Regions from separate parts of the Mycobacteroides immunogenum genome, predicted to be linked through region 2. Evidence: riboswitches for the same ligand, from Rfam matches in the RefSeq annotation. Region 2 holds a riboswitch; the other holds the start of a gene.
The links. A riboswitch is a leader RNA that binds a small molecule or an ion and turns the genes downstream of it on or off. The one in region 2 is predicted to bind cobalamin.
Positions count from the first base shown of each region.

Region 1: linked by a shared signal. The riboswitch ahead of ABG82_RS03375 (FecCD family ABC transporter permease) and the one ahead of metE (5-methyltetrahydropteroyltriglutamate--homocysteine S-methyltransferase) in region 2 are both predicted to bind cobalamin.

Region 1 is NZ_CP011530.1:662,555-666,785, forward strand. Features, by position in the region: gene ABG82_RS03365 (ABC transporter substrate-binding protein) at 1-521, opposite strand, end outside; gene ABG82_RS03370 (ABC transporter ATP-binding protein) at 518-1,297, opposite strand; gene ABG82_RS03375 (FecCD family ABC transporter permease) at 1,297-2,355, opposite strand; cobalamin riboswitch at 2,453-2,674, opposite strand; gene ABG82_RS03380 (CbtB domain-containing protein) at 2,831-3,037, shown strand; gene ABG82_RS03385 (CbtA family protein) at 3,053-3,853, shown strand; gene ABG82_RS03390 (serine hydrolase) at 3,922-4,231, opposite strand, start outside.
Region 2 is NZ_CP011530.1:5,251,613-5,255,843, reverse strand. Features, by position in the region: gene fadD8 (fatty-acid--CoA ligase FadD8) at 1-951, shown strand, start outside; gene ABG82_RS25955 (TetR/AcrR family transcriptional regulator) at 948-1,535, opposite strand; gene ABG82_RS25950 (PaaI family thioesterase) at 1,525-1,944, opposite strand; cobalamin riboswitch at 2,020-2,243, shown strand; gene metE (5-methyltetrahydropteroyltriglutamate--homocysteine S-methyltransferase) at 2,379-4,231, shown strand, end outside.

The DNA of each region.
Region 1 (4,231 bases), 980 kb from region 2:
ATGGTGCCCAGGTTGGTGAGGTCTTCATACAGGGCGTCTAGGGGCGCCTTGATGCCGCGCCGCGCTGTTCCGGGCTGTCGGCATGCCTCGGTGAGCTGATAGGGCTTCGCCCCGATGGTCCGCACCCAATCCGGGGTTAACCCCGAGGTTTCGCTGAATCCGTAACTCCATCCGGCGAAGACGAGATCGGGGCGCGCGGCCTGCACGGCTTCGCGTGTGAATCCCTGCCCCAGGTTCGTGGTCGACTCGAATTGCGCCTTCCACGGCGACGTGGCGACGTCTCGGTCCTGCCCGGAGTCCAGGAAATAGCCCGCCATCTGATCCTGCAGGCCGAGTGCGAACAGCATTTCGGTGACCCCGGTGTCGTTGGTGACGGCCCGGGTCACCGGCACCGGAACCTCTAGGGGTGCGCCGCAATTGTCCACGGACGCACGCTGGGTTCCGGGGCTCTTCTCCTCGATGGTCGCGCAGCTCGCCGCAAGCAGCGATAGCACCGCCGCCACGCCTATGAGTGCCTTCATTCCTTCTCCTGTCCTCCGGCGTCGAAGATGATCTGCGGTACCCCGCTGCGCGGATGGGCGATGACATGGCAGTCGATGCCAAACCATCGGCCGACGGACGCCGCGGTGATCACCTCGTGCGGTGATCCGGACAGCACCACACGGCCATCGGCCATGACGTGAATCGTGTCGCAGTACTGTGCCGCGAGATTGAGGTCGTGCAGTGCGGCGATGATGGTGATGCCCAGCGAGCGAGCGGAACTCAGTATCGAGTACTGGTGGCGTACGTCCAGATGGTTGGTCGGCTCGTCGAGCACCAAGACGCGCGGCTGTTGCGCGAGGGCACGGGCGATCAGAACCCGCTGGCGCTCGCCACCGGACAGTGAGCTGAACTTGCGGCCGGTGAGTGCCACCACATCGGCCGTCTCGGTGGCCTGCAGGCAGATTCTTCTGTCCAGATCGGAGGTGCCGCGCAGTGCGGTGCCGTGCGGGAGCCGGCCGGTGGAGATGACTTCTCCGGCGGTGAAGTCGAAGTCCAATGACATGTCCTGAGTCAGCGCCGCCACCTGGCGGGCGTTCTCCCGCATGCTGATTGCCCGTACCGAAACACCGTCGACGGCGACCTCCCCGGTATCGGGAGTGAGTGCGCGGTACAGGCAGCGCAGGGTTGTCGACTTGCCGCTGCCATTGGGGCCGACTATGCCGACGAATCCGCCGGCCACGACGTCCATATCGATATCCGAAATGATCCGTGCGCCCGCAATGCTCACCGACACGCCGCGATAACTGACGTCCATCAGCCGACCGCTCCCGCCGACATCGCGCGGCGACGCATCAACCCCACGAAGACGGGCACCCCGACCGCGGCGGTGATGGCGCCAAGCGGCAGCTCCTGTGGTGGAATGGCTATCCGCGCAACGAGGTCAGCGGCGACCAGGAAGCAGGCGCCCAGCACCGGGGCCACCATCAGCACGCGCCGATGATCCGCGCCGACCACCAGCCGCGCGGCGTGCGGAATGACCAGTCCCACGAATCCGACCGCGCCGCAAATGGATACGAAGCACCCGGTCATGACCGCTGACAATACGAACAGTGCCACCCGGAACCGGCCGGCGTGCAGACCCAGTGACGCGCTCACCTCATCGCCCATGGCGAGCGCGTTGAGCTGGCGGGCAAGTGCCGCGACGCAGAAGATCCCGATCGCGGTCGCGGCGAGCGCCACCGGAACCTTGTCCCACGACGACGCGCCGAGGCTGCCCAGTAGCCAGAACATGACGCTGCGCGCCGCCTCCCCGTTGGGCGCCAGGAAAACCAGGACCGTGGTCACCGCGGACAAGCCATAACCCACCGCCGTACCCACCAAGACCAGCCGCAGTGGCATCAAACCCTGTGGAGTACGTGCGATCTGGTACACCAGCGCGGTCGCGGCGAGAGCACCCAACGACGCGGACAGTGATAGCGCGTATGCGCCCAGGCTGCCGAGCACCCCATAGACGACCACCGCGGTGGCCCCCACTGATGCTCCCGACGAAATACCGAGAACGTATGGATCGGCGAGCGCGTTGCGCACCATCGCCTGCACGATCACGCCCACCACGCTGAGCCCCGCGCCCACAAGGATCGCCAGGATCACCCGAGGCAGCCGCGATTCGACGACGATTCGGTAGTTCGCGGCGTCGATGGCGGTCACCGGGCCGCCGGTAGCGCCGGCCCACAGGAAGCGCAGGCAGTCACCCCAGGGCACGTCGGCGGTGCCGAAGGCAAGCGCGGTCACCGAGAGCAGCACCAGCGTCACCAGGCCGCCGACCATCGCAAGGATCAGCGACCGTCCATGCTGTGCGGCGGGCATCGACATTCCTGCTTCGTCGGGCTGCCGGCACGAAGGCATGACGGATACGCGTTATGGCGCTACCCGCCATGCAGTCCCTCGGCACCGGCGAATGACCGCACCGGCTGGTGCGGCCGCGCTGGCAGGTCTTCGGGCTCGCGGACACGAGGCATGGACGCCTCACCTATCGGCGGCTGCTTCCCGGGGCCATCGCCCAGTGCAGTACGTGCCACCGTCGTTTCCACTTACCGCTGCGGGGCAGCTCCGGATTCACACCGGATTCCCTCTTGCGATCCCCGGCAGCATTCCTTGGTGCCTCGGGGAAACCAACGCGGGCCAAAACTATCACTCGAACGCGCAGACCAGCCGGGTCGACTAAGCTCAATCCGTCCTTCGACAGGACGGGAACCTGGTGTGATTCCAGGACGGTCGCGCCACTGTGAAAGTCAGACCCTGCTGTCGAGAAGAACAGATCGGGACGCGGTATCCCGAAAGGAGCATCATGGCCCAGGTTTCTTCCGTCAGCCGTCCGGTTGCGGTCTCTTTGCCCCAGGCGGCACTCTGGCTCAGCATTACCGCGTTCCTCGCGCTGCTGACCTACTACTTCGTCGGCGTCGACCAAGGCGCCGTATCGGTCTTCGGGAGCGACATGCACGTGCATGAGTTCGTGCACGATGCCCGTCACTTCCTCGGCTTCCCCTGCCACTGAGTCGGCCCGCACTCAATGAACAAGTCAATAGGGTCGATCATTTTGCGTGCCCTGGGCTTCGGTGCCCTGGGCGGTGTACTGGCTTTCGTGTTCGGCCGGATCGCGGTCGAACCGGTCATCAATCGGGCCATCGAATACGAAGAGGGACGTGGCGAGGCCCAGCACACACTCGATGAGGCCGCCGGTGTGCACCACCACGGCCATGAGGGTGCCGAGCTGTTCACCCGGACCGTGCAGGAGAACGTGGGCCTGTTCTTCGGGATGCTGCTGTTCGGGCTGGCCATGGGTGCGCTGTTCGCGGTGGTGTACACGGTGGCCATCGGCCGCCTGGGCAACCTGACGGCGCGAAATCTTGCCCTGGTGGTCTCCGGCGGCATGTTCTTGGCCTTCTACGTGACACCGTTCCTGAAGTACCCACCGAACCCGCCGGCGGCGAGCGCGGAGGAGACCATTAAGGAACGCACCGGTTTGTACTTGCTGATGGTCGTGGTCTCGATAGTCGCCCTGGTCGCCGCGGTATGGCTGAGCCGCAGACTGGCGGACCGGTACGGGAACTGGACGGCCAACATCATCGCGGGTGGGGCCTACATCGTCGTGACGGTGCTGATCATGTTGGTCTTGCCGAACATCGCCGAGACGCCGGGGCCGTTGCTCGACGCGGCGGGGAACATCGTGTTCCCCAGCTTCCCGGCGCAGGATCTTTACCTGTTCAGGCTGTACTCGCTTATCGCACAGGCCATTCTGTGGGCAACGATCGCTATCGGCTTCGCCACGGTGATCGAACGCAAGCCCGTCGATGCCGAGGCTGCCGTCTAGCTAGCCGCCGAGTCTGCGTCTCACGACGTTTTCTGCCCAGAATCCGTCGTGAGACGCAGACTCGTCTCTTAACCCAGCTTCTTGAAGACGCCCTTGGCCAAGCCGATGACCCAGCCGGCCGCGCCGGGGCCGAATGCGCGATCCCAGTTCAGTTGGAAGCTCACCACATACGGCTGATGCTTGCGGTCTTCGGCGTACCAACTGAACGTGAGGTCGCCGGGAAGATTGCCGCCCTTGGCCGCGATATAGCGCCAGTTTTCGCTGTGCAGATCGATTCCGGGCTCGGCAGCAAGGATGGCGCGCACCGGTGCCGCGGGCCCGACAGCGACTTTTTGCAGTGCGGCGTGGACGCGGCAGATGTCCTCGGCGTTGCCGTAC
Region 2 (4,231 bases):
CCCGAGCGGCCCAAATTCCTTATGTGTACCCCGCTTTCGCATGCCGGTGCCGCATTCTTCATGCCGACGCTGATGAAGGGCGGCTCGATGGTGGTGCTACCGAAATTCGACGCGGGCGCCGTGCTGGCGGCGATCGAGGAGCACAAGATCACCGCCACCATGCTGGTGCCGTCGATGATCTACGCACTGCTGGATCACCCGGATTCACACACGCGCGACCTGTCCTCGCTACAGACCGTCTACTACGGAGCATCGGCCATCAACCCGGTGCGGCTGGCAGAAGCCATCAAGCGATTCGGTCCGATCTTCGCCCAGTATTTCGGGCAATCCGAGGCGCCTATGGTGATCAGCTACCTGGCCAAGGGGGACCACGATGCCAAGCGGCTCTCCAGCTGCGGCCGGCCCTCGGCGTTCTTGCGCACCGCGCTACTTGACGAGAACGACCGGCCGGTCGAGCAGGGCGAGCCCGGAGAGATCTGTGTGGCGGGTCCGTTGGTGGCGGGCGGCTATTGGGGTCTGCCCGAGCAGACGGCGGATACCTTCAAGAATGGGTGGTTGCGCACCGGTGATGTCGCCCGCGAAGACGAGGACGGCTTCTGGTTCATCGTCGACCGCACTAAGGACATGATCGTCACCGGCGGCTTCAACGTCTTTCCGCGCGAGGTGGAAGACGTTGTCGCCGAGCATCCTTCGGTTGCTCAGGTCGGGGTCATCGGAGTGCCCGACGAGAAATGGGGCGAGGCGGTGACCGCGATCGTCGTGCTGCGGGCCGATGCTTCATCGGATGAGGCGGCAGTCGCGTTGATGACCTCAGAGATTCAGTCCGCGGTCAAGGAACGCAAGGGTTCGGTGCAGTCGCCCAAGCACGTGATCATCGCCGACTCATTGCCGCTGACCGCGCTGGGCAAGCCCGATAAGAAGGCGCTGCGCCAGAAGTACGCCACGGTCTAGTTCTGCGCCAAGAGAGTGTGGGCGCTGCTGCGCACGAACTCGCGCAGCCATGGCGCGGGTTCGCCTTTGTCGGGTAGATGCCGGCGCACGGCGGCATACGGCATGTCGATCAACGCGAACATCACCTTGTCCGTCAGTTCGGGAGTGACTGCGCCGTAACGGCGCTCGGTGTACTCACGCAGCGCCTTTCGTACGCGGGAGTTGAGCGACTTGAGATCGGTGGCAAGAGTGTCGGGCCAGTGCGCGACCAGATCTGCCTTCTCGTACTGCAGCAACAGCAGTGCCTCGTTGCGGTTCTCTGACGTCCAATCGAAGGCGTGACTGATCGCGGCGCCGAGGGCGTCGTCGGGATCGGGCCAGCCGAGCGCACTGAGGATTCCGTCCTGGTAGCGGGCGATGGAACGCAGCCACAGTCGGGCCATGAGTTCGTCGCGGCTGGAGAAACGGTGATAGATCGAACCCGAGGGGGCACCGAGGACGCGCCCGATCGCGGTAGCCGTGGCGGCTGACGGACCGCCGGCGGCCACCAGGCCGAGCGCGGCATCCAGGATGTCGTCGGCACTGTATTGCGGCTTACGCCCCACGGTGCCGCAGCATGCTCGTGCCCTGGGCCACCGCGACCAATTTGCTACTCCCGTCATGGTCCTGGATGGAAATCTCGCAGCGGCCCAGAGCCTTGGTGCGTCCGGCGCTGACCAGGGAGGCATCGGCGAGAAGGCGCACGCCATCGCGGGCAGGCGAGACGTACTCGATGGTGTATCCGCTGGTCACGATGTCGGCACCAAGTCCGAGGCCGCAGGCATAGGTGATGGCGTTGTCGGCGAGATAGCTCAGTACGCCGCCGTGGATGAATCCGCTCTGCTGGCGTAACTCATCGCGGATGTCGAGCGAGAGCTGAATTCCGGTTTTGTCGACCCGGGTGATCGAGGCCCCCAGAAGACGGCTGAAGGGCTGCGCATTCAGGACCTGTTGAGCCTGGTCAAGGGTGATCATGATATTAGAGAGTAGTCACTAATATTTGTATTGGCGAGGGTGCATATGATGTAAGGCGCAGCTGGTCTGCCAGTGGTGACTTCGGTTGGCACTGGCATCGAGTGGCGGGCCTCACGGGGCTCGTCACGAGAGGGAACCCGGTGAGAATCCGGGACTGTCCCGCAGCGGTATGCAGGAACGATCGCCGTCATAAGCACTGGGAAAGCCACCAACGATCCTGGGAAGCGACGGCCCGTAGGAAAACCTGAGCCCGGGTAATGCCTGCAAGTCCGAAGACCTGCCAGTTGTGTCGGGTGCGCCGCGCCCGACGGATCATCGCCTCGCGGAATGGGCGTATGGCCGAATCGGTTTCAACCAGCACATTGCGTGCTGGTTACTCGGGCTCGGCTTGCTTGTCCTGGGCGGTGGCCACGACGCCGTAGACAGAGGACAGCATGACCACTCAACCATTGAAGGCAACCACGCTCGGTTCGGCGCGCATCGGCCCGCGCCGTGAGCTCAAACGGGCTACCGAAAGCTACTGGGCCGGCCGTACCAGCCGCGAGGAACTGGAGACTGTCGCCGCCGGGCTTCGGCGCGACAACTGGACCGCTCTGGCGGCCGCCGGACTCGACTCGGTCCCGGTGAACACCTTCTCCTACTACGACCAGGTGCTGGACACCGCAGTGCTGTTGGGCGCGCTCCCGCCCCGTGTCTCGGGCATCGCTGATGACCTCGATCGGTACTTCGCCGCCGCACGCGGCAACGCCGACGTGACGCCGCTGGAGATGACCAAGTGGTTCGACACCAACTACCACTACCTGGTGCCGGAGATCGGGCCGGACACCACGTTCGAGCTCAACCCGGCGAAGCTGTTCGGTGAACTGAAAGAGGCTCAGGCGCTGGATATTCCGGCACGACCGGTCGTCGTCGGACCGATCACCTTCCTCGCGCTGAGCAAGTCGGTCGACGGCGCCGGTGCGCCTATCGAGCGGCTCGACGAGGTGGTGGCACTGTACGAGCAGCTGCTGGTGCAGCTCGCCGAAGCCGGCGTCGGCTGGGTCCAGATTGATGAGCCGGTGCTCGTCACCGACATCCTGCCCAACGGTCCGGAATTGGCCGAGCGGGTGTACGGCCGTCTGGGCACGGTCGCCGACCGCCCCGCCATCTTGGTCGCCAGCTATTTCGGTGAGCTGGGCGCCGCGCTGCCCGCGTTGGCGCGTACCCCGATTGAGGCGATTGCCGTGGATCTGGTCTACGGGTCAGCCTCCGCTGTGGCATCGGTGCCGGAACTGGCCGGTAAGACCCTGGTCGCAGGCGTTGTCGATGGCCGCAACATCTGGCGCACCAACCTGCAGTCGGCGTTGAGCACGCTTGCCTCGCTGCTGGGAAGTGTGGAGTCGGTGGCTGTCTCCACGTCCTGCTCGACATTGCATGTGCCGTACTCGCTGGAGCCGGAAACCGAGCTCGACGACCAGCTGCGCAGCTGGCTGGCTTTCGCCGACGAGAAGGTCAAGGAAGTCGTCGTATTGGCGCGGGCGCTGAGCGAAGGCCGCGAGGCGGTAGCCGATGAGATCGCCGCGTCGAACGCGGCCGTCGAGTCACGCAAGACCGACCCGCGTCTGAACAATGGCCAGATTCGTACCCGGTTGGATTCGATTCTGGCGGCGGGTGTTTCGCGTGGTGATGCTGCCGAACGCCGTCGCAGCCAGGACGAGCGGCTGAACCTGCCCGAGCTACCCACGACAACCATCGGATCGTTCCCGCAGACCGTCGAGATCCGTAAGGCTCGTCAGGCCTTGACCAAGGGTGAGATCGACGACGCGGAGTACGTGCGGCAGATGCGTGCCGAGGTGGCCGATGTCATTGCGCTGCAAGAGAAGCTGGGACTGGACGTGCTGGTGCACGGTGAGCCCGAGCGCAACGACATGGTGCAGTACTTCGCCGAGCAGCTGGATGGCTTCTTCGCCACCCAGAACGGCTGGGTGCAGTCCTACGGCAGCCGCTGCGTGCGTCCGCCGATCCTGTACGGCGATGTGGCGCGCCAGCAGCCGATGACCGTCGAGTGGGCCACCTACGCCCAGTCGCTGACCCAGAAGCACGTCAAGGGCATGCTGACCGGACCGGTGACGATTCTTGCCTGGTCGTTCGTGCGGGATGATCAGCCGTTGGGCGACACCGCAAATCAGATCGCCCTGGCGATCAGGGACGAGACGGTGGACTTGCAGGACGCCGGCATCGCCATCATCCAGGTGGACGAGCCCGCACTGCGCGAGTTGTTGCCGCTGCGTGATTCCGAGAAGCAGGC